Linked DNA regions of Thiohalobacter thiocyanaticus. The protein of the gene in region 1 binds, or shares a complex with, the protein of each later gene. Links are inferred from orthologs where the notes say so. Each region holds a gene or a part of one and is shown on either strand. Other genes may lie near its edges.

Region 1 (11,130 bases):
GGCCTCGTTCACGTCGGGCTCGACATAGAAGGCCGCGCCCTGATGCGGGTTCTCGCCGTAGCGCATCGACTGGACCTTGCGGTACTGGGCACTGAAGGTGCGCGGGAAATCAGGCTCGGCACCGGGCAGGTTGCGCCCGCCCAGGTAGTTGGCGATGGCGCCATCATAGCAGGCCGTATGCTCGAAGGTCCTGACCGCCAGGTCATAGCGGGTGGCGTCCGTGACCGCGCCCTGGTTGGCCGCCATCTCCTCGAGGATACGTGGGAAGTCGGCGTTGTCGACCACCACGGTCACGCTGGCGTGGTTCTTGGCCGCGGCCCGCAGCAGGGTCGGGCCGCCGATGTCGATGTTCTCGATCGCCGTGGGCAGGTCGCAGTCCGGATCGGCCACGGTGCGCTCGAAGGGATAGAGATTGACCGCCACCAGGTCGATGGGCGGGATGGCGTGCTCCTGCATCACGGCGTCATCGGTGCCGCGGCGGCCGAGGATGCCGCCGTGGATCTTCGGATGCAGGGTCTTCACGCGCCCGTCCATCATTTCGGGGAAGCCGGTGTAGTCGGACACCTCCACCACCGGCAGACCGGCCTCGGCCAGCATGCGGGCGGTGCCGCCGGTGGAAAGGATCTCCACGCCCTGCTCATGCAGGGCGCGGGCGAAGTCGACGATGCCGGTCTTGTCGGAGACGCTGATGAGCGCGCGCTGGATCTTGTTCATGGATGTCCTTTGTTTAACAACTCAAAGAGCGCCACGGAATACACGGAAAGCACGGAAAATTTCACAACAACTGTCAATCCACTCCGTCATTGCGAGGCGCATAGCGCCGTGGCAATCTCTTACTGGCTGGTGCTACATTACGAGATTGCCGCGCTGCGTTTATGCCCTCTGGGTGCTCGCAATGACGGGGGCATTTTTTTATTTGTCCGTGTTTTCCGTGTATTCCGTGGCGCTCTTGATCTTGATCTTGATCTAAATCTCGATCTCATACTGCCGCAGCTTCTTGCGCAGGGTGCTGCGATTGATGCCGAGGATCTCGGCAGCGTGGGTCTGGTTGCCGCCGGCGTACTGCATCACGGTCTCCAGCATGACGGGCTCGACCTCGTTGATCACCATCTGATAGACATCGCTGGGATCGTGGCCGTCCAGATCCTTGAAATACAGTTCCAGGCATTCCTTGACCGAACCACGCAGGGGGCCGCGTTGCTTGCTGTTCTTCTTTTTATCTGCGTTCATGCCGCCTTGACCTCGCGCTGCGTCAGTTGCTCGAAGAAGCGTTCCGTCATTGCCAGCTGCTCGGCGACGGTCTCCACGCGATTGACCTGATCGCGGAAGGCCGCGCCGCCGGGCTGTCCCTTGCTGTACCAGGAGATGTGCTTGCGGGCGATCCGTACCCCGGTGTGCTCGCCATAGAAATCGTACAGGTTGTGCAGATGTCCGATCATGATGTCGCGGATCTCGTCCACGTCCGGCTCCGGCAGCAGCTCGCCGGTGGCCAGATAATGCTCGATCTCGCGGAAGATCCAGGGCCGGCCCTGGGCCGCGCGGCCGATCATGACGGCATCGACGCCGGTATACTCCAGCACCTGCCGGGCCTTGAGCGGATCGCGGATGTCGCCGTTGGCGATCACGGGGATACTCACAGCCTGCTTGATGTCGCGGATGGTGTCGTATTCGGCCTCGCCCTTGTAGGCGCAGGCGCGGGTGCGGCCGTGCACGGCCAGGGCGCGGATGCCGGCCTGCTCGGCAATCTGCGCGATGCGCACGCCGTTGCGGTGGGCCGTGTCCCAGCCGGTGCGGATCTTGAGCGTGACCGGCACCTCCACCGCCCCGACCACGGCCTCGAGGATGCGCTGGACCAGGTCCTCGTACTGCAGCAGGGCCGAGCCGGCCATGACATTGCACACCTTCTTGGCCGGACAGCCCATGTTGATGTCGATGATCTGGGCGCCGTGGTCGACATTGTGCCGCGCGGCCTCGGCCATCATCTCTGGGTCGGCCCCGGCGATCTGCACCGTCCTGGGCTCGACCTCGCCGTCGTGATTGGCGCGGCGGCGGGTCTTCTCACTGCCCCACAGCAGCGAATTGGACGACACCATCTCGGACACGGCCAGCCCCGCGCCCAGCTGCTTGCACAACTGCCGGAAGGGACGATCCGTCACGCCCGCCATGGGCGCGAGTACCAGACGGTTTCTGAGTTGGTAGGGTCCGATGTGCATCATTGTTCTGGGAGGTCATGGGCTCGACCGGACGGCACATGATACCCGCTCGCCCGGAGAGGGGGAAGCACGCCGGTCGGATTCATTCAGGCCAGCGGGGCGGCCTCAACGAAAATCAAACTGATAGGAAACCAGTTCGGTGCCGGGGTCGGCCAGGGTGAGCCGCAGCTGCAACCGCTCGCCGGCCGGCACCCCCGGAATGACGGTGGACGAAGCCGGTGACAGATAGTCTTCAGGACCGAACCAGCGCCCGGCCTGGCGCCGGCCGGTCAGGTCGGTGAAGAAGATACCGACCCGCGGCCAGGCCTGGGTGAAGTCGGCCTGGTTGACCAGGTCCAGTTCCACCTCGAGGGCGCCTTCGCGGTGCGGATGCGCCTGTATCTGACGCTGCTGGATCGCCCACTGGTCCGGCGCCCGCCGCAGCGGCAGTTCACAGCCGGTATAGGCACAGAAACGCTCCAGCCAGGGCTGCCATTCGGACAGGGTGTAGAGCCGCTCACGCTGCAGGTAGACACCCTGACCGAGCAGGGTGAGCAGCAACAGCAGCAGGAACAGCCCCTGCAGCAGGCGCAGCCCGGTGCGCGGGCGCGGCGCCTGGAAGTCCTCCAGCAGCACGGCCGGGATCTCGACCGTGTCGGGGCGCTGCCGCGGTTCCTCCGTCGCGCCGGCCGCCGTGGACGCCTCCACCCGGGGGGCGAACACCCCCCAGCCCGCCGTCAGGGGGCGGATGTTGCATAGTACCAACACCTCATGGCGGCGCTCGGCTGGCGCCAGCGCATCCTCCCAGCTGTCGAACAGGGACTCCAGGGCATTGAAGCCCCTGCCGCACTCCGGGCAGCGAACCCATCCGCTTGCGACCGCGAGATGGCCGGCGCGCAGGGCAAAGACGGTCTGGCAATGGGGACAGCGAGTGAGCATTGTGTTCCCTGGCCTGGAGAGAAAGTAGGATGGGTGAAGGCGCGCAGCGCCGCAACCCATCGCCGGTAACGACGCGGTCATGATGGGTTGCGCTGCGCTCCACCCATCCTACGCGTACTGGTCACGGCGTCTGCCGCTGATTCTAACCCAGCCGTCCTGCTGATCCACCACCAGGTGCTCAAAGGCAGCGGCATAGGCCGCGCGGACCATGTCTGACTGTTCGGCCAGGATGCCGGACAGGACAATCATCCCGCCGGGGCGCACCTGCCCGGCCAGGGTCGGCGCCAGTTCCACCAGCGGGTTGGCGAGGATATTGGCCAGCATCAGGTCGGCCTGCAGCGCCGGCACATCCTCCGGCAAACAGGTGTCGACGCCCTCGCCCACGCCGTTGCGCCCGGCATTGTCGCGGGTGGCAATCAGGGCCTGGGGATCGTTGTCCACAGCCCAGACATGACGCGCGCCCAGCTTGAGCGCGGCAATGGCGAGCACGCCCGAGCCGCAGCCGTAGTCGATCACCTCCAGGTCCGCCGGCGGGTGCCGGTCCAGCCATTCCAGACACAGGGCCGTGGTCGGATGGGTGCCGGTGCCGAAGGCCAGTCCGGGGTCGAGCAGAATATTGACCGCGTCCGGATCGGGCGGCGGCTGATGCGAGGGGCAGATCCAGACCCGCTCGCCGAAGCGCATGGGCCGGAATTCATCCATCCAGGCCCGGACCCAGTCGCGATCCTCCAGGGTCGCTGACTCGATCCGTTCTGCCGCCTCGCCCAGCGGCGCCCGCAGACCGGCAATCAACTGCGCCGGCTCGGCCCCGGCCTCGAACAGCGCCACCACCCGGGTTCGCGACCACAGGGGCGTGGCCCCCGGTGCCGGCTCCAGCACCGGCTCGTCGGCGGCATCCTGGAAGGTCACCGAGACCGCGCCGGCCTCCAGCAGCAGGTCGGAGAGTTGCTCCAGGTCGAGATCACCGGCTTCGAGAGAGAGTTGAATCCAGGGCATGTTTAATTGATCAAGAGCGCCACGGAATACACGGAAGGCACGGAAATGAGATTGGCGACAGGACTAAAGACATCGTCATCCCCGCGCAGGCGGGGATCCAGCAGCCGCGGCGGTTTATGGATTCCCGCCTGCGCGGGAATGACGTGGGTAATGTTTGGGCTTTCAAGAATCAATAAGTTCCGTGCCTTCCGTGTATTCCGTGGCGCTCCTGATCTTCACAACCCCAGTTTCTTCTCCAGGTAGTGGATATCGGTACCGCCGCGGATGAAGGCACTGTCGCTGCAGATGTCGCGATGCAGTTCGATGTTGGTCCTGATGCCGTCGACCACCAGTTCCGACAGCGCCCCGCGCATGCGCGCCAGCGCAGCCTCGCGGGTCTCGCCGTGGGCGATCAGCTTGCCGATCATGGAATCGTAGTTGGGCGGCACCCGGTAACCGTTGTAGATGTGCGAATCCCAGCGGATGCCGGGGCCACCGGGCGGATGGAACTGCTGGATGGTGCCCGGCGAGGGCAGGAAGCTGCGCGGGTCCTCGGCGTTGATGCGGCATTCCACCGCATGGCCGCTGATGTGGATGTCGTCCTGGCGATAGGACAGGCCCTGGCCGGCGGCGATGCGCAGCTGCTCCTTGACGATGTCCACGCCGGTGATCATCTCGGTGACCGGGTGCTCGACCTGCACCCGGGTGTTCATCTCGATGAAGAAGAACTCGCCGTTCTCGAACAGGAACTCGAAGGTCCCCGCGCCGCGGTAGTTGATTTTGCGGCAGGCCTCGGCGCAGCGCTCGCCCATCTGGGCACGCTGCTCGGGGCTGATGCCCGGCGCCGGCGCCTCCTCGACCACCTTCTGATGGCGGCGCTGCATGGAGCAGTCGCGCTCGCCCAGGTGGATGGCGTTGCCCTCGCCGTCGGCCAGCACCTGGAACTCCACATGACGCGGATGCTCCAGGAACTTCTCCATGTAGACCATGGCATTGCCGAAGGCCGCCTCGGCCTCGGTCTGGGTCAGGGTGATGGCGTTGAGCAGCGCCGCCTCGGAATGCACCACCCGCATGCCGCGCCCGCCGCCGCCGCCGGCGGCCTTGATGATGACCGGGTAGCCGATCTCGCGCGCCAGCCGCAGGTTGGTGTCGGGGTCATCGCCCAGCGGCCCGTCCGAGCCCGGCACACACGGCACGCCGGCGGCCTTCATCGCCTTGATGGCCGCGACCTTGTCGCCCATGGTGCGGATGGTCTCGGCGCGCGGGCCGATGAAGATGAAGCCGCTGCGTTCGACCTGCTCGGCAAAATCGGCATTCTCGGACAGGAAGCCGTAGCCGGGATGGATGGCCACGGCATCGGTGACCTCGGCCGCACTGATCAGGGCCGGGATGTTGAGATAACTCTCCGTCGAGGGCGCCCCGCCGATGCACACCGTCTCGTCGGCCAGGCGCACATGCTTGAGGTCCCGGTCGACAGTGGAATGCACCGCCACGGTACGGATATCCAGTTCCCGGCAGGCGCGGAGGATACGCAGCGCGATCTCGCCGCGGTTTGCGATGACAACTTTATCCAGCATGGTTTATCGATTTCATAAAAATTAAGAGCGCCACGGAATACACGGAAGGCACGGAATGATTCAATTTCAGATGATAATGCGCTTGATCTCGGCCCTGGGATGGGTGAAATTCACCAGCAATCCCACCTTTTTGCTGCTGGCACGCAGGTAATTGACCAATTGCGCCTCATGCACTTTAGACAGCTCTGTTTGGGCCTTGAGTTCAACAAGCACCTTGAACTCAACCAGAATATCGGCCAGATATTCACCCACAACCTCGCCCTTGTATTCGACCCTCAAGGGCACCTGCGCCTCAGCATTGAGCCCCTGCAGGCAAAGTTCCCTGAGCAGCGCCTTTTCGTATACCTTTTCCAGAAATCCAGCACCCAGCTGCCGGTATACCTCATAAACACACCCACGGATACCGTAAGTCAGCCCTTTTTCCACCAACATATGCGTTCCTCCCTGAACACATTAATATTTTTCCGTGCTTTCCGTGTATTCCGTGGCGCTCTTGATCCTGAATTCACTCAATCACGAACAACGGCTCGCCGAACTCCACCGGCTGGCCGTTCTCGACCAGGATGGCCACCACGGTGCCGGCCTTGTCGGCCTCGATCTGATTGAGCATCTTCATCGCCTCGATGATGCACAGGGTATCACCGGCATTGACCCGCTGACCGACCTCGACGAAGGGCGTGGCGCCCGGCGAGGGCGCGCGGTAGAAGGTGCCCACCATGGGCGAGGTGACCTGGTGCCCGGCCGGGATGGCCGGCGCGGCCTCCGCGGCCGGCTCAGCCGCCGGCGCGCCCGCAGCAGGCATCGGCGCGGCCGGGGCTGCGGCCGGCATGGGCGCGGCAGCCTGCACCACAGTCTGGACGCTGGAACTGTTGCGGCTGATGCGCACCGACTCCTCGCCCTCGTGGATCTCGATCTCCGCGATGCCGGACTCCTCCAGCAGCTCGATCAGTTTCTTAACCTTGCGGATATCCATATTCTTTACCGTAATCAGTTAGTTACGTGACAAATAGTCATGCGCGGCGCGCAGCGCCAGTTCGTAGCCGATCGGCCCCAGGCCGCTGATCACCCCGACCGCGATGTCGGAGAAATAGGAATGCGCCCGGAATTCCTCCCGGGCATGCACATTGGAGAGATGCAGTTCTATAAAAGGTATATTCACCGCCAGCAGGGCGTCGCGCAGCGCCACGCTGGTGTGAGTGAAGGCGGCGGGATTGATGATGATGAAATCGGCCTGCCCCCGCGCGGCCTGCACCCGCCCGACCAGCTCGTGCTCGGCATTGCTCTGGAAAATGTCGACATCGGTGCCCAACTCGCCGGCCAGGGCCGTTATCCCCGCCGAAATATCATCCAGGCTGCGAACCCCGTAGTGGCCAGGTTCGCGGCTGCCCAGCAGGTTGAGGTTGGGACCATTTATGACGAGAACTTGCGGCAATTTTGCGCCCATCTGCGGAGAACCGACCGGTTCGACGGAAAGTGACGCCTATTATGCCGGGGATGGCGGAAATGTCCAGTCTGCTGCTTTTTACCCGGTTACTCGATCTTATTGCCGCACCCGCAGGATGCGTCTCAGGCCTGGATCAATCTGGATAGCCGTCGGTATGCACCCAGCAGGGTCACAAACCCCATCAGAAGGAACCAGCCCCCTGCGTCTCCCGGTCCACGGCTGCTTGAGCCAAGAACACAGCCACCGCCACCACCTGCAGCGGAGCCGGAGCCTTCGGAGCCGGTAGCTGCCGGGGAAAAACCCGGCGCGCCGGGATCGACAATGACCCCGTTCGCCTGCAGGTCCGAGTCGCCTCTTTTGCCATCTCGCAAGTACAGCATAACAAGATTCCCCTCGATAACCGCGCCGGTTCCGGTTTGCCCATCCCAGAGAAATTCATACCAATGCGGAACAGCATTATCAGGCGTGGCGCCATACATATAATAGGTGCTGGGCTCCACTCCTTCGGGCAGGGTCAGCGACACTGCCGTAGCTCCTCCCGGCAAGGGCAACTGCAGATTGAATTCATATACCCCATAATCGAAAGAGAGATCAGCGGGCGCCTCCTCAGGCGAAGGCACATCGATTATGGACACCCCTGTAAGGGACGTGCCTTCCGGAGAACGCAGCACAACATTACCGGAACCAGACGCAAGCGTTACTTCATTCCAACTCTCACGCCCCACTCCGACCAGAGCAACTTCGGCATCCGGCGTATCAGGATCATTGGAGTTGATGACCAAAAGCGCATTACGAATACCCTCTTCCTGGGGATCAAATTCAATACCAATACTGCACTGCTGCTGCGAGACGAGAATCGAGCAGTTATTTGACACCGTGCGAAATGCGGGGGAATCCTCCCCGCCGATCGTGACACTGTTTATTACCAGGTCAGCCCCACCGCCATTGATCAGGGTCAAAGACCGGCTACCGACAGAGGTAAGCAGGACGTCACCAAAATCCAGGTTGCGACTCGAAACTCCGAGATTCGGCCCGGAGCCACTACCGGTAATCTGCAGACTTACCCCGGACTGCTCGGAAAAATCAGTCTCTATTTCGAGTTGAACGGTCTTGCTGCCGTCGGATTGAGGCATAAATATAACATCCACCTCACAGGTGGCCCCGGACGCAAGCACATTACAGTCCGCCCCGTAATCAAGCATGAAATCCTGCTGGTCAGCGCCTGTAAGCTGGATGGAATACAGGGTCAGGGACTGGCCACCGACATTTTCTATAATGACCGATTTCGTTACTGAAGCGCCCGTTCCAACAGACCCCATCTGCAATTGGTCAGACGGCGAAAGGCTGGCCGGATGAGATCCTGCGCCACGCACCTGCACATATGGTGTCTCACTATCATCGGATGGAACATCAAAGCTGTCGCCGAATTCTCCCAGAGACGTCGGCGAAAACCTCACCAATACCACGCAAACTTCACCTGCAGCCAGAACCTGGTTTGAGCAGTTGTCAGCGCCGGAAACGATTTCAAAAGGCGACCCCAACGGATCCGTGCCCGCAAGATTGCCAAGAGACAGTGGAGACCCACCCTGATTCAGAATCCGCACCTCAACTTCCGCGGTCTGCCCCACACCGACAACGCCAAAATCCATCAGCGACGACAAGACGGCCACACGTGGAAGAACGACCCGGTTCACGAAAACGTAACTCTCGTCGGCAAGCGGTCCGTCAGCATAATCGCGCACCGGCAGAGCACTGAAAACACCGCCCGCATTGACTCGAGGCAAGGCGGCAATAGAGTCGACTACCTGCATGCCATCCCCAAGCACGCGACCGAAAACGGTGAACCCGCCGTTCTGGGTATCAAGGTTCCCCGAATTATCCCCCAGATTGAAAAACCATTCGCTTGTCGCACTGTCTGGATCGCCGGGAAGCTTTGCCATGGCGATGGTGCCACGCAGATTGGACAAGGAAAATTCGTTCACCACAGGATCATTCTCGGGAATATGCTCCACCTGCCCGCTGTTGAGCATATAACCACCGCCCTGGATGACAAAGCCAGGCTCGCTGCGATGAATGATACTGTTGTCGTATAAACCCCCAGTGGAATAATCAATGAAGTTGGCCACCGTATTCGGTGCCACATCATCGTACAGTTCAATATCGATGTTCCCCATAACCGTTTCCATGCGCACCATCGTGGTGGCAGAAACAGGTCCCAGCAGACCCCATACTGCCAACACCGCTGAACATTTTGATAATCCGGTTATGAGTTTCATCGTTATCTCCCGCAAGACCCAGGAAACCCGATAAGCAAGTTTCAGGCCTCAGCTGCAACATATTGTTCATTAAAGGTTTTGTTCTCATGCCTAGTAGACTGATGCATTTAAATGCCAATTTTTTCGACAACAATCGAGGGGGCAGACTGATATCTTACTGATTTATTGTTAATATTTTTATCGACTATCGCGCCGGTATTGTATATTTTTCCGACATTATTATTCATGCGGGTTAAGATTCCGGACAGATTGAGCCATGATAATTCCGGGTAGCCATGACATAATTCCTCCATAACTACATGCGCCCGGGAAGGGCCGCCAGAAGATAAAATAATGGGGCCATCCCGGTCCTCAGCCGCTGCCTGCATAAGGCGGAATGCAATTACCGACCAGCGCCCACTATAAACCAGACCAGATTATGCAGCAGGAAATCATAAATCTGAAAAATCATGCTGTTACGGCTTACAACAGGGGCCAGCTCACGCAAGCGAAGGCCGCCTTCGAGACGCTTTTACGTCAGACTCCTGGTGATCCGGACATCTGGAACATGCTGGGTGTTATATATGGACGCATGGGAGATACGGCAAAAGCTGAACAATATCTGCGTCGGACCATCGCACAGTTTCCGAAGTTCGGGCCTGCGAGGGGGAACCTGGGGCTGCTGCTTTCACAAATGGGGAAACTGGATGAAGCGGAAGAGTGCTTCCGTAAGGCAATCACTGTCGACCCCAAGGATTTTAACGCGCATAGCAATCTGGGAACCGTACTTCGCGAGCAGGGTAAAATCAGCGAGGCCAAAACTTCATTCCAGTCCGCTATAAGACTGAACCCCCGCTTTGCTCAGGCCCACAACAATCTGGGCACCCTGCTGCATGAACAGTGCAGAACCGAAGAGGCGATCAGTAGTTTCCGCAAGGCACTCAAGCACGAACCACGCTATGCCCAGGCACACTTCAACCTCGGCGTTTCATTGCAAAGCGATGGCGCGCACGAACAGGCGTTCTATCACTACCAGAAAGCACTGCAAATTGCCCCGGGAATGCTGGAAGCAGTGGCTGCGATCGCCCAACTTCGCGAAAAGGAAGGCCACTACGACGAGGCTGTGAAGCAACTCAAACCCTATATCGAAGCGGGCAGGGTAACCCCTGCCATTGCCATTGCCTTCGGAATCCTGTCGCGACGCACTAACATGCAGTCCGACGGGATCCGGTTGCTCGAGCAACTGCTTGCCACGCACGCCATCCCTCCGCTTCAACGACAGGAGATAGAGTTTCTGCTGGGCGACCTTTATAACGATCAAGAAGAATATGATACCGCATTTCAACATTACCACTCCGGCAACAAAACCCGACCACAACAGTTCGATTCAACAGCGAACCAGCGCTATATCGATGCAATTGTCGAATATTTCGACCGACCTTTCAGCGAACCAGCCATAGAGGCTGGCAAACCCACACCCATTTTCATTGTCGGCATGCCGCGTTCGGGCACAACCCTGATAGAACAGATTCTCGCCAGCCATCCCGATGTGTATGGCGCAGGCGAGTTATCCTGGATCGGAGATCTGACCCGAGACCTGGAATCAACAACGGGTCACAAGTACCCATATCTCATGGCCCAGATAAGCCAACAAAAACTCCATGAGTTCGGCCAGAAATACCACCGCAAGCTCAAACAACTAGAACCTTCAGCGGCATTCATCTGTGACAAAATGCCTCATAATTTCC
Region 2 (10,999 bases), 800 kb from region 1 along the record:
CGTCCTGCGTCAGGTGCTGGCAGCGGCCGGCCAGTACGGCCGTAGCCAGCCCCCCGGCAATGGCCGCACGCGCTACCGGCAGTCGCGACTGCAGGCATTCCACGGCCATGAGCGCGGCAGCGGCATTGTGCAGCTGCACGCCCCCGCCCAGCGCCGGCAGCGGCAGTTCCTGCCAGGTGCACTGCAGCGACCACCAATCCCAGTAACCGTCGCGGGAGCGGCGGCTGCCGAAGGCCCGGTCCAGGGCATACCAGTGAGCACCACGCTCGGCCGCGGCCGCGGCCAGATCGGCTGGCGGGTCGGGGTCGCCGCAGATCGCAGGACGGCCAACGCGGAAAATGCCGGCCTTCTCGCGTGCGATCAGGTCGCGTGTCTCGCCCAGCCAGTCCATGTGATCCAGACCGATGGAGGTGACGACAGCGACATCGGCGTCCAGGATATTGACCGCATCCAGGCGCCCGCCGAGGCCGACTTCCAGCAGCGTGACATCGACCTGTGCCCGCGCGAACAGCCACAGCGCGGCCAGGGTGCCGAACTCGAAATAGGTCAGGCTGATGTCGCCACGCGCCGCATCGACGGCCGCGAACGCGGCCATGATGTCGGCATCCGCGGCCTCGCATTGTTCAATGCGGATACGTTCGTTGTAGCGGATCAGGTGAGGCGAGGTATAGAGCCCGGTGCGATAACCGGCGTGACTGTAGATGGCCTCGAGATATGCCAGCGTCGAGCCCTTGCCGTTGGTCCCGCCCACGGTAACCACCGGACATGCCGGTTGCAGCAGGTCCAGGCGATCGGCCACGGCGCGCACCCGGTCGAGTCCGAGTTCGATCTCGCGGGGGTGCAGGGTCTCCTGCCAGCGCAGCCAGTCGGCGAGGGAGTCGAAGCGCGTCACTGCGGTGCCTGGCCCCGGAGGGTGGGGTACCCGTAATGGAGCTCTGGGGGCTGGCTTGAGCGCAGCGCGGCAATCTCGTAACACCGCCTCATCCGTTGCGGGATTGCCACGTCGCTACGCGCCTCGCAATGACGTAAGACTTTCATTCAGGGGTGGAAGCGGCTGATGCAGGAGATTCTAGGATGCACTGCGATGCATAAAGATGGCCAGTAACCGGGCGACCCTGTCGCGCATCTCGCGCCGGTCAACGATCATGTCGATCGCCCCATGCTCCAGCAGGAATTCGCTGCGCTGAAAGCCTTCCGGCAGGGTCTCGCGCACGGTCTGCTCGATCACGCGCGGGCCGGCGAAGCCGATCAGCGCATTGGGTTCGGCAATGTGCACGTCGCCCAGCATGGCCAGGCTGGCGGACACGCCGCCCATGGTCGGGTCGGTCAGCACCGAGATGAAGGGCAGTCCGGCCTGCCGCATGCGTCCCAGCGCGGCACTGGTCTTGGCCATCTGCATCAGTGAGAACAGTGCCTCCTGCATGCGGGCGCCGCCGCTGGCGGAGAAGCACACCAGCGGCAGTTCGTTGTCCAGGCAGTGGTTCACGGCGCGCACGAAGCGCTCGCCCACCACCGAACCCATGGAACCGCCCATGAAGGCGAAGTCGAAGGCGCTGGCGACCAACGGCAGCCCCTGCACCTGACCCTGCATGACGATCAGCGCATCGGACTCACCAGTGGATTTCTGCGCCTGGTTGAGCCGATCGCGGTACTTCTTGCTGTCACGGAATTTCAGGATATCGACGGGTTCGATGCCGGCAAACAACTCCTCGCGCCCGGCCTCGTCCAGGAAGGTCTGCAGCCGGCGGCGGGCACGGATGCGCATGTGATGGCCGCACTTGGGGCAGACCTCCAGGTTGCGCTCCAGCTCGGCACGGTAGATCACCGAACTGCAGGCGTCACACTTGGTCCACAGCCCTTCCGGCACGGTACGCTTGTTACCGCCTTCGGTGCGGATGCGCGTGGGCATCAGTTTCTCGAACCAGCTCATGTATAACTCTCGATATCCAGTTGTCAGAGGTGCGGACGGCGCCCGGGACCGGCGGGGTCACGCAATCCCCGGCTTCACGAGACGGCAGCAGCCGGCTGCGTAGCGTCCATGGCAGCGCGCATGGCGCGCAGTTCTTCGGCCACCTTCTCCCTGATGACCTCGGGATGCCCGCTCGCCTCGGCGATGTGGCGCACCAGCGCACTGCCGACGATTACGGCATCCGCGGCCCGACTCACCCGTGCGGCCGATTCGGCATCGCGGATGCCGAAACCCACCCCGATGGGCAGCGCTGCGATGGATTTGAGATGGCCGACCTTCTCGGCCACCGCGTCCACGTCCAGCCGGGTGGCACCGGTCACGCCCTTGAACGAGACATAGTACAGAAAACCGCTGGCCTGCTCGGCGATGCGCGCCACGCGCGCATCGGTGGTGGTGGGCGAGAGCAGGAAGATGGGATCGATGCCATGGCCCTTGAGTTCGCCGGCCAGTTCCCCCGCCTCCTCCGGCGGCAGATCCACGGTCAGCACCCCGTCCACCCCCGCCTGCTGCGCGGCGGCGGCGAAGCCGGCGTAGCCCATGGCCTCGATGGGATTGAGATAGCCCATCAGCAGCACCGGGGTCTCGTCGTTGTCACGGCGGAACCCGGCCACCATTTCCAGTACCCGGCGCAGGCTCACATGATGCTTCAACGCCCGCTCGCAGGCGGCCTGAATGACCGGCCCGTCGGCCATGGGGTCGGAAAAGGGGACGCCCAGTTCGATGATGTCGGCGCCGGCCTCGACCATGGCATGCATCAACGGCACGGTGCTGTCGGGGTCGGGGTCACCGGCGGTGATATAGGGGATCAGCGCCTTCCTGCCGGTCTGGCGCAACGCCTCGAAGCGGCCCTCGATGCGGCTCATACCTCGATCCCCTCGTGCGCCGCGACGGTGTGTATGTCCTTGTCACCGCGCCCGGACAGATTGACGATGATGATCTGGTCCTGCGCCATGGTCGGCGCCAGCTTGGTGGCATAGGCCAGGGCATGACTGGATTCCAGCGCCGGGATGATGCCTTCCATGCGGGTCAGATCGTGGAAGCCCTGCAGCGCCTCGCTGTCGGTGACGGCCACATAACGGGCACGGCCGCTGTCCTTGAGCCAGGCATGCTCGGGGCCCACACCGGGGTAGTCCAGGCCGGCGGAGATGGAATGGGTTTCGGTGATCAGGCCGTCGTTGTCTTCCATCAGGTAGGTGCGGTTGCCGTGCAGCACGCCCGGACGGCCGGCGCACAGGGGCGCGGCATGGCGACCGGAGTCTAAGCCGTCGCCGCCGCCCTCGACCCCGTACAGGGCCACGTCCCTGTCATCGAGGAAGGGATGGAACAGCCCGATGGCGTTGGAGCCGCCGCCGACGCAGGCGATCAGGGCATCCGGCAGCCGGCCGGCCTGCGCCTGGATCTGTTGGCGCGCCTCACGGCCGATCACGGCCTGGAAGTCGCGCACCATGGCCGGATAGGGATGCGGCCCGGCGACGGTGCCGATGATATAGAAGGTGTTGTCGACATTGGTGACCCAGTCGCGCATGGCCTCGTTGAGTGCATCCTTGAGGGTCTTCGAGCCGGATTCCACGCCCACCACCTCGGCACCCAGCAGGCGCATGCGGTAGACGTTGCTGGACTGGCGCTTCATGTCCTCGGCGCCCATGTAGATGACGCATTCCATGCCCAGCCGCGCGGCGACGGTGGCGGTGGCCACGCCGTGCTGGCCGGCGCCGGTCTCGCCGATGATGCGGGTCTTGCCCATGTGGCGGGCCAGCAGGGCCTGGCCGACGGTGTTGTTGATCTTGTGCGCGCCGGTGTGGTTGAGATCCTCGCGCTTGAGGTAGATCTGCGCCCCGCCCAGGTGCCGGCTCCAGCGCTCGGCGTGATACAGCGGCGAGGGCCGGCCGACATAGTAATGCAGGTCGCGGTCCAGTTCGGCCTGGAAATCGGGATCGCTCTTCAGCGTTTCGTAGGCCTGGCGCAACTCCTCGATGGGCTCCATCAGGGTCTCGGCAACGAAGCGCCCGCCATAGGGCCCGAAGTGCCCGTTGGCATCGGGCAGGTCGGTGAAGTGCAGCGGCGCCATGGCCTCAGTCGGTGTTGACACGGTTGACTCCTTGGATGAAGGCGGCGATCTTCGCCGGATCTTTGATCCCCTTGTCCTGCTCCACGCCGCTGCTGACATCCACGGCATAGGGACGGGTGCTGCGCACGGCCTGCTCCACATTGCCGGCATCCAGCCCCCCGGCCAGGATCAGCGGTCGCGGCCGCTCGGGCGGAATGCGGGCCCAGTCGAAGCGCTCGCCGCTGCCGCCCGGCACGGCCGGGTGCCAGGCATCCAGCAGAATGCCGGCGGCCCCGCGCCAGGCCTGCATCGCCGCAGCCACATCCATCTCCGGGTGCATGCGCAGGGCCTTGATGTAGGGATGCCCCAGGCCATCACAGAACTCCGGCGTTTCGTCGCCGTGGAACTGCAGCAGGTCCAGCGGCAGTGCCTCGAGGTGTGCACGCACCGTCTCGGCAGCGGCATCCACGAACAACCCCACCTTGCACACGAATGGCGGCAGCGCCGCGATGACAGCCCGGGCCTGCTCGATGTCAACCGCGCGCGGGCTGCGCTCATAGAACACCAGCCCGATGGCATCGGCGCCGGCGGCCGCAGCGGCCACACCGTCGTCGGACCGGGTGATACCGCAGATTTTAACGCGCACGCGCATGCACAGGCTACCGGATTCTCGCTGGGGTGAAACCCGCAATCCTGTCACAACTGCAGGGGAATTGCAGCTTTTTGCAGCCCGCAGGCACGAAAGCATTCAGATGTGGGTCGGATCAGCCTATGTCCGGCAGCACCGCCTCCCCGGGCAGAGCGAACTCCGATGGATATGCCACCTTGACGAAATACAACCCACCGGCCGGCGCCGTGATGCCGCTGCGCGAGCGGTCGCGGCCGGCCAGCAGTCCGGCCAGCCAGTCCACCGGCTGCTCGCCCCGACCCACCGCAATCAGGCTGCCGGCGATGTTGCGCACCATATGGTGCAGGAAGGCATTGGCCTCGATGTCGAGCAGGATCAGGTCGCCCCGGCGCTGCAACTCCAGCCGGTGCAGGGTACGCACCGGGTGTCTGGCCTGGCAGGCCAGGGCCCGGAAGGCGGAGAAATCGTGCTCGCCCAGCAGCGGACGGGCGGCGGCCTGCATGGCCTCGACATCCAATGGACGATGCTCCCAGCACACCCGCTTACGCAGCAGGGCCGGGCGATGACCGCGGTTGAGGATGAGGTAGCGGTACTGGCGTGCCGTGGCCCTGAACCGGGCGTGGAAATCCTCGCTGATCGGCCGCACCCAGGTGATCGCGACCTCCGGCGGCAGATTGGAATTACCGCCCAGCAGCCAGGAGCGCATACTGCGCCCGGCATGGGTATCGAAGTGCACGACCTGGGCAGTGGCATGCACACCGGTGTCGGTACGCCCGGCACAGACCACGCTCACCGGATGATCCGCCACCTTCGACAGGGCCTGTTCCAGCGCGGCCTGTACGCTGGGGGCGTGGCTCTGGCGCTGCCAGCCGTTGAAGGCGCTGCCGTCGTATTCGATGCCCAGGGCGATGCGCATCAGGGTTTCTCTCCACGGCAGCGACGGGAACGCGGAGAACGCAAAGGCGCAGAGACACAGAGAAGTCCCTGTGGCGCTGTCTGCGAACCGGGGCGGGAAAATGCAACCAGAGGCTTGAGGGCGCTCATGCCATTCATTCCACTCCGACCCACCAGGGCATGAGCATGACCAGCGCGATCCCGGCCGGCCAGGCCCATTCCCACCAGGCCGGGCGCGCCTGCACCGGGATCTCCAGCGCCACCGGCGGGTCATTTTCCGCCGCCTTCAGCACCCGCTGCCACAGACCCGGCAGCGCCGCGGCGAAGGCACGCCACTGGCGCAGAGGCGGCAGTTCCGCCTGCCATGTCCGGATCAGCTCCTGCGCCTGCGGCACCCGCTGCAGGGTGAGCACGATGCGCACATTCAGCCGGCGGGCATCCAGCCCGAGGCGCTGCAGCGGCCGGGTGAGCCAGGCCAGCCCGGTCAACAGCTGTTCCCGCGGCGTCGTGGTGAGCAGCAGATAGACCGCCAGCACCATCCCCAGCAGAATCACCGCCCGCACCCCACCTGCGGCCAGTCCCTGCCAACTCGGCGACAAGGTCCCCAGTACCGGGATCAGCGCCTCACCCGGTGTGAGCCAGCCGTAGACGAACACCAGTGCGAGCAGCAGCCAGCGCAGCCGTCGCAGCGCCTGTCCGGCCCCGGGGATGCGCAGCGAACCGCGCGCCGGCCAGGACAGCAGCACGAACGCCGCCAGGCCGGCCAGACCCAGCAGCAGCGCCGGCCCGCGGGCATGCGCCAGCCCGGCAGCGAATGCCAGCAACGACAGAATACGGATGGCAGGGGACGGGGAGGCGATGGACATGAAGGAATTCTACCCGCACCGACCCTCCCTGGGCCATTATTCCCCCAGGTTGATTTCCAGCCGCAGGATCGGGAAGATCACGCTATTCCGAAGCAACTGAGACGAAGCATGAGCCAGTCGAAGATCAAGACCGACGAGAAGAAACAGCATTTTGACGATATCTACGTTGCCGAGACCCCCGTTCCCTTCAAGGAGCGCATTCTGGATGCGCTGGACTATATCTCGGACGACTTCAACCGCCGGATGTTCGACCGTCTGATCCTGCCCTGGGTGCAGGAAAAGGCCGGCCGCGGCGAGACGGTGCGCTATGTCGACCTGTGCGCCTGCTTCGGCAACACCACCATGGCCACCGTCTACGGCATGGACTACGAGGCCATCCGCCACAACTGGCGTGACACCGACGCCTGCCGGAGGATCGAGGCCGAGCGCCGCTTCCCGGCCCATACCACCGGCATCGACATCTCCGGCAACGCCATGGCCTACGGCCAGAGTTGCGGCCTGTTCGACGACACCGTGGTCGCCGATCTCAACGCCCCTTCCGCCGAGGCGAAACAGGCGGTGGATGCGGCGATGGAAAACGCCGACGTGGTGATCTCCACCGCCTCGCTGGTCTATCTCGAAACCGATGTCATCAAGGCGCTGATCGACGCCTTCGCCCGCGCTCCGCGTGAGGGCTACATGCTGGTCAACTTCCTCAATCCCTTCAGCCTGGACAAGGCGGACGAGACCAAGCGCCTGTTGCTGGAGCGCCTGGAGTTCGTCGGCAGCATGGCCACCCGCCACCGCCGCATGTCGCCGCTGGAGCAGGAGAACTACCCCGGTGAGGAGTGGTCGCTGCTGGAGATCTGGGTCCTGCGTCGCAGGCCCTGAGACCGATGACCGCCGGCAGAGAAGTCCTCTATTCCATTATCGAGTCGCCGGCGCACCCGGACTTCTCGCAGCTGTATCGCCGTCTCGGGATCGCGCAGATAAAGCTCAATTCCCAGCGCAAGGCGATCAACGAACTGAAGAAGAACCCGCCCGACTGGGTCGTGGCGGAGTTCTTCTACGGCTACGGCAACAACTACGCAGGCGTCAATGTCTGCAACCTGGATGTCTTTCTGTACAGCCTGCAGAAATATGCTCCGGAGGCGAAAGTGATCGTACTGGTGGAAAAGCCGGAGGCGCAGTATGTACCGCGGCTGGCCGAACTGTTTACGCTGCATGCGGTGCTGACATTGCCGGTGGAGGAAAAAGACATGCAGGCCGCACTCGATACATTCTCATAGGTTGTCAGGTCATACGCGGCATCGGGATGCACGCCAGCCAAAGCCGACAGCCACTGATCCCGGCATGAAAAACCCGGCCGGGGCCGGGTTTGGAAATCGGCAAACAAAGCCCGTCAGTTTTCGGTGGCTTCTTCCACCTTGTCGCCGGCCTCTTCCATGGCATCGCCCATTTCCTCGCCGGCTTCCTTGAGCTTTTCAGTGGTGGCTTCCATGGACTCGTCGATCTTCTCACCGGCCTGTTCCGCCGGACCCTGGCTCTCGCCGCAGCCGGCCAGGCTCAGGCCGAGGGCGATCATCAGCACGCTGAGCATATTCTTACTGTTCATGGGTGACTCTCCTTGTTTATTCATTTATGGGGTGAAGCGCGCAGAGTTTCGTAGCTGTTGCCGGGGAATGCAAGGGGCGGCATCACAATTTCCGCTCCGCCGCCGGTGCAGTCCGGCTGCAGAGGCTGGAAAAGAACAAAGCCCGGCGGGTGCCGGGCTTTGCTATCTACAGTGACCCGCCGTCGGCGTCAGACGACTTCCTTCATCAGTGTCTCCGCCTCGGACTTCTGGGCCTGGTTGCCCTCTTCCATAACTTCTTCCAGGATGCTGCGTGCACCTTCCGGATCGCCCATCTCGATATAGGCACGGGCAAGGTCGAGCTTGGTGGAGACCTCATCGCCGGCCTGCAGTTCACCCTCGCCGACTTCGACTTCCTCCTCGGCTTCACCGACCGGCGCGGCCGCCTCGTCAGTCTCGCTGAGATCGAACTCAAGCATGTTTTCGTCATCGTCGGCCAGACCCGGCACCTTCTCCTCGGCAGGTTCGACTCCTTCCGTTTCAGCCCTGTCTCCGGGAGCGAAGCTCTCCAACTCGCCCAGATCGAAATCGAGCGAGTTGTCCTCCTCGGCTCCCGCCTCGGATTCGGCAGTGGCCGTCCCGGCTTCGTCCAGGCCGGTATCGCTCGTGTCCATACCACCGAGGTCGGTCAGTTCCGGCTCGGCTGGCGCGGGCGCCTCGACCGCACCGCCGCCTGCCAGATACAGGCTGTTGCCGGGGTTGAGTTCGCGTCCCATCTCCACCACCCGCTGCCAGGCGGGATCCTCCTGGTTCTCCAACCGGGCCAGCAAGGCCTCGGCCTCGGTATCGAAGGCACTCTGGTTCCGGGCGGCATGGAAGACTTCCAGCAGCTTGAGCCGGTAGTCGGCGTTGTCGGGATCGTTGTCCAGCGCACCCCGGATCAGTTCCTCGGCCTGCTGGTAGCGGCCGTAGGCAAGGTAGACGTCCGCCTCGGCGATGGGATCGGCCTCGGCCTCGTTCTGCAGGGTACCCATATCGCTGACGGAAAAATCCGTGAACAGCGAGGAGTCAGACTGCGGCCCCCCGGAGGCCGCCGGCGCCGGCGCCTCTTCCTGCGGCTCGGCCGCCGCCGCCTCGGCTCCGCCGGCAGCGGCACCGACGGCAGTCGCCGCGGATGCACTTCCCGCGCCGCCCTTATCCCCGGGCTCGGCCAGAATGCTTTCCTTGAACTCGGTTGTGGCCATGCGGCGCTTGCGTGCCCCGAGCCAGGCCAGGATCAACAGCAGCAGGGCAACGGCACCGGCGCCGGCCTGCCACAGAGGATTGGTCAGGAAACGGCTGAGCAGGCCTTCTTCGGCCGGGGCCGGGGCGGGCTGGCGGATATCCTCCTGCAGGGCGGGCGGCGCGGGTTCGGCCTGGGCCTCCGGTGCCGCGTCAGCCGGCGCGGGTTCCACCGGCTCGGTCCCGGCGACCAGTTCATCCGGCGCCGCGGCAGCCGCGGTTTCATCCGTCATCTGTTCCTGCGCAGGCACGGGGGATTCCTCTCCCGCGTCAGCGGCAACTGCCTCTTCGCCGGCCAGCGAGCCCTGCATCCGGGCCAGTTCGTCATCACTGAGCTGGACCAGACGATGCAATTGGGCGATCTGCTGCTCCAGGTCGGCCAGCCGCTCATTGAGGTCCTGGTTCTGCTGACGCTGAGCTTCGAGTTCCTCCACGGCCAGTGCCAGTTCCGTACGCACCTGCTCCACTTCGGTGCCCGCGCCTGCCTCGCCCCCGGCACCGTCGGCAGCGGCGGCGGCATCGGCTGCATCGGGAGTGACCAGCTTGAGTTGGGCATCAGCGCCTGCGGTCGCGGCCGGGCCGGCCTCGTCGGCGGACACCGCCGGCTCCGCTGTTTCCGCGGCCGGTGCCTCGCGCTCGACCTTGCCGACGGCCGGTGCGGCGGCTGTCTCGTCACTGCGACCCTCGCGCCACAGCCGGTGATGCCGGCTGACCTCGGTCCGGGCCTCGGCCTGGCTGATGGAGGTAAACTCCTCCCGCGACGGTACGCGCAGAACATGTCCGGCCTTGAGACTGTTGACGTTGCCGTGCTGGAAAGCCTCCGGGTTGGCACGCACCAGGCCGAGCATGGTCTGCTGCATGCTCACCCCGGCATCGGGACGTACCTTCTCGGCGATGTTCCACAAAGTGTCGTTGCGCTGCACCGGTCCGTACTCGGAACCGGTGAAGATCGCTTCCCGGCGGCCTGAGTCGGCAGGCCGGGAAGGCGCCGGCGCCGGGACGGCCTGGCGGGCAGTGGTCGGCGCGGTGGCTGCCGGCGCCGGGGCCTCGGCGGGCATAAGTGCGGGCGGATCGATCAGCATGGTGTACTCGCGCACCAGCTGTCCGCTGGCCCAACTGGCCTGCACCATGAAATCGAGGTAGGGCTCGCGCACCGGCTCCTGACTGGTGACCTTGATCACGGCGGTGCCGTCGGGCCGGGTGGTGACAGCGAACTTCAGCCGGGTGTGCAGGTAGATGCGTTCGACCCCGGCCTGTGCATAGGCCTCGGGCGAAGCCAGCCGGACCTTGAGTTGATCGACCTCCTCCGGCGTGGCCGACAACAGGGTGATCTCGGCGTCCAGAGGCTGATGCAGGGCGGAGTTTAGCTTGATTTCACCCAGTCCCAGGGCGTAGGCATGACTGGCGAAGGCGCCCAGCATGGCCGTGACTAAGGCCGTTTTCCTAACCATTTTGCTTCCTCTCATGTGCCCGAGGACCCGTCCTGTGCTGGATCCCGTCGTTTTGGTGTTTGTGGAGAAATATCCTGCAACTAGTCGTTCTTTCTCGGAATTTCTTGAGTCCGCCCCACTATAGCCTAGAGGTGGTCTCTGACCAACAACTCCGCGATCTGGATGCTGTTCAGGGCGGCACCCTTGCGCACATTATCGGCGACCACCCACAAATCTAAACCGCGCGGATGCGAGATATCCTCACGGATACGCCCGACATAGACCGGGTCGTGATTGGCCCCTTCAGTGACCGCGGTGGGATAACCGCCGTC

The links.
Region 2: the proteins of accC (region 1) and accD are in contact, whole or in part, in a solved structure (PDB 8UXZ), measured with the Escherichia coli proteins. The link is inferred for Thiohalobacter thiocyanaticus from one-to-one orthologs.

Annotation. Positions count from the first base shown.
Region 1 is NZ_AP018052.1:835,899-847,028, reverse strand. The notes cover bases 3,514-6,400. They hold accC (acetyl-CoA carboxylase biotin carboxylase subunit), read right to left. Parts: upstream 5,684-6,400; coding sequence 4,343-5,683; downstream 3,514-4,342. Other genes in these bases: accB (acetyl-CoA carboxylase biotin carboxyl carrier protein), read right to left, coding at 6,189-6,400; CFK21_RS03910 (GxxExxY protein), read right to left, coding at 5,750-6,115; prmA (50S ribosomal protein L11 methyltransferase), read right to left, coding at 3,514-4,127. In the rest of the region: purH (bifunctional phosphoribosylaminoimidazolecarboxamide formyltransferase/IMP cyclohydrolase), read right to left, coding at 1-714; DNA-binding transcriptional regulator Fis, read right to left, coding at 967-1,230; tRNA dihydrouridine synthase DusB, read right to left, coding at 1,227-2,213; CFK21_RS03925 (zinc-ribbon and DUF3426 domain-containing protein), read right to left, coding at 2,319-3,131; more of prmA, read right to left, coding at 3,240-3,513; more of accB, read right to left, coding at 6,401-6,656; aroQ (type II 3-dehydroquinate dehydratase), read right to left, coding at 6,675-7,127; CFK21_RS03895 (choice-of-anchor D domain-containing protein), read right to left, coding at 7,250-9,403; CFK21_RS15130 (hypothetical protein), read right to left, coding at 9,511-9,771; CFK21_RS03890 (tetratricopeptide repeat-containing sulfotransferase family protein), read left to right, coding at 9,780-11,130. UniProt on the Escherichia coli protein: This protein is a component of the acetyl coenzyme A carboxylase complex; first, biotin carboxylase catalyzes the carboxylation of the carrier protein and then the transcarboxylase transfers the carboxyl group to form malonyl-CoA.
Region 2 is NZ_AP018052.1:1,629,646-1,640,644, reverse strand. Bases 1-2,756 are described here. They hold accD (acetyl-CoA carboxylase, carboxyltransferase subunit beta), read right to left. Parts: upstream 1,931-2,756; coding sequence 1,070-1,930; downstream 1-1,069. Other genes in these bases: trpA (tryptophan synthase subunit alpha), read right to left, coding at 2,005-2,756; folC (bifunctional tetrahydrofolate synthase/dihydrofolate synthase), read right to left, coding at 1-892. Also shown: more of trpA, read right to left, coding at 2,757-2,832; trpB (tryptophan synthase subunit beta), read right to left, coding at 2,829-4,037; CFK21_RS07580 (phosphoribosylanthranilate isomerase), read right to left, coding at 4,042-4,668; tRNA pseudouridine(38-40) synthase TruA, read right to left, coding at 4,781-5,560; CFK21_RS07570 (hypothetical protein), read right to left, coding at 5,694-6,404; CFK21_RS07565 (class I SAM-dependent methyltransferase), read left to right, coding at 6,513-7,274; CFK21_RS07560 (hypothetical protein), read left to right, coding at 7,280-7,672; CFK21_RS07555 (hypothetical protein), read right to left, coding at 7,786-7,998; CFK21_RS07550 (FimV/HubP family polar landmark protein), read right to left, coding at 8,187-10,688; CFK21_RS07545 (aspartate-semialdehyde dehydrogenase), read right to left, coding at 10,814-10,999.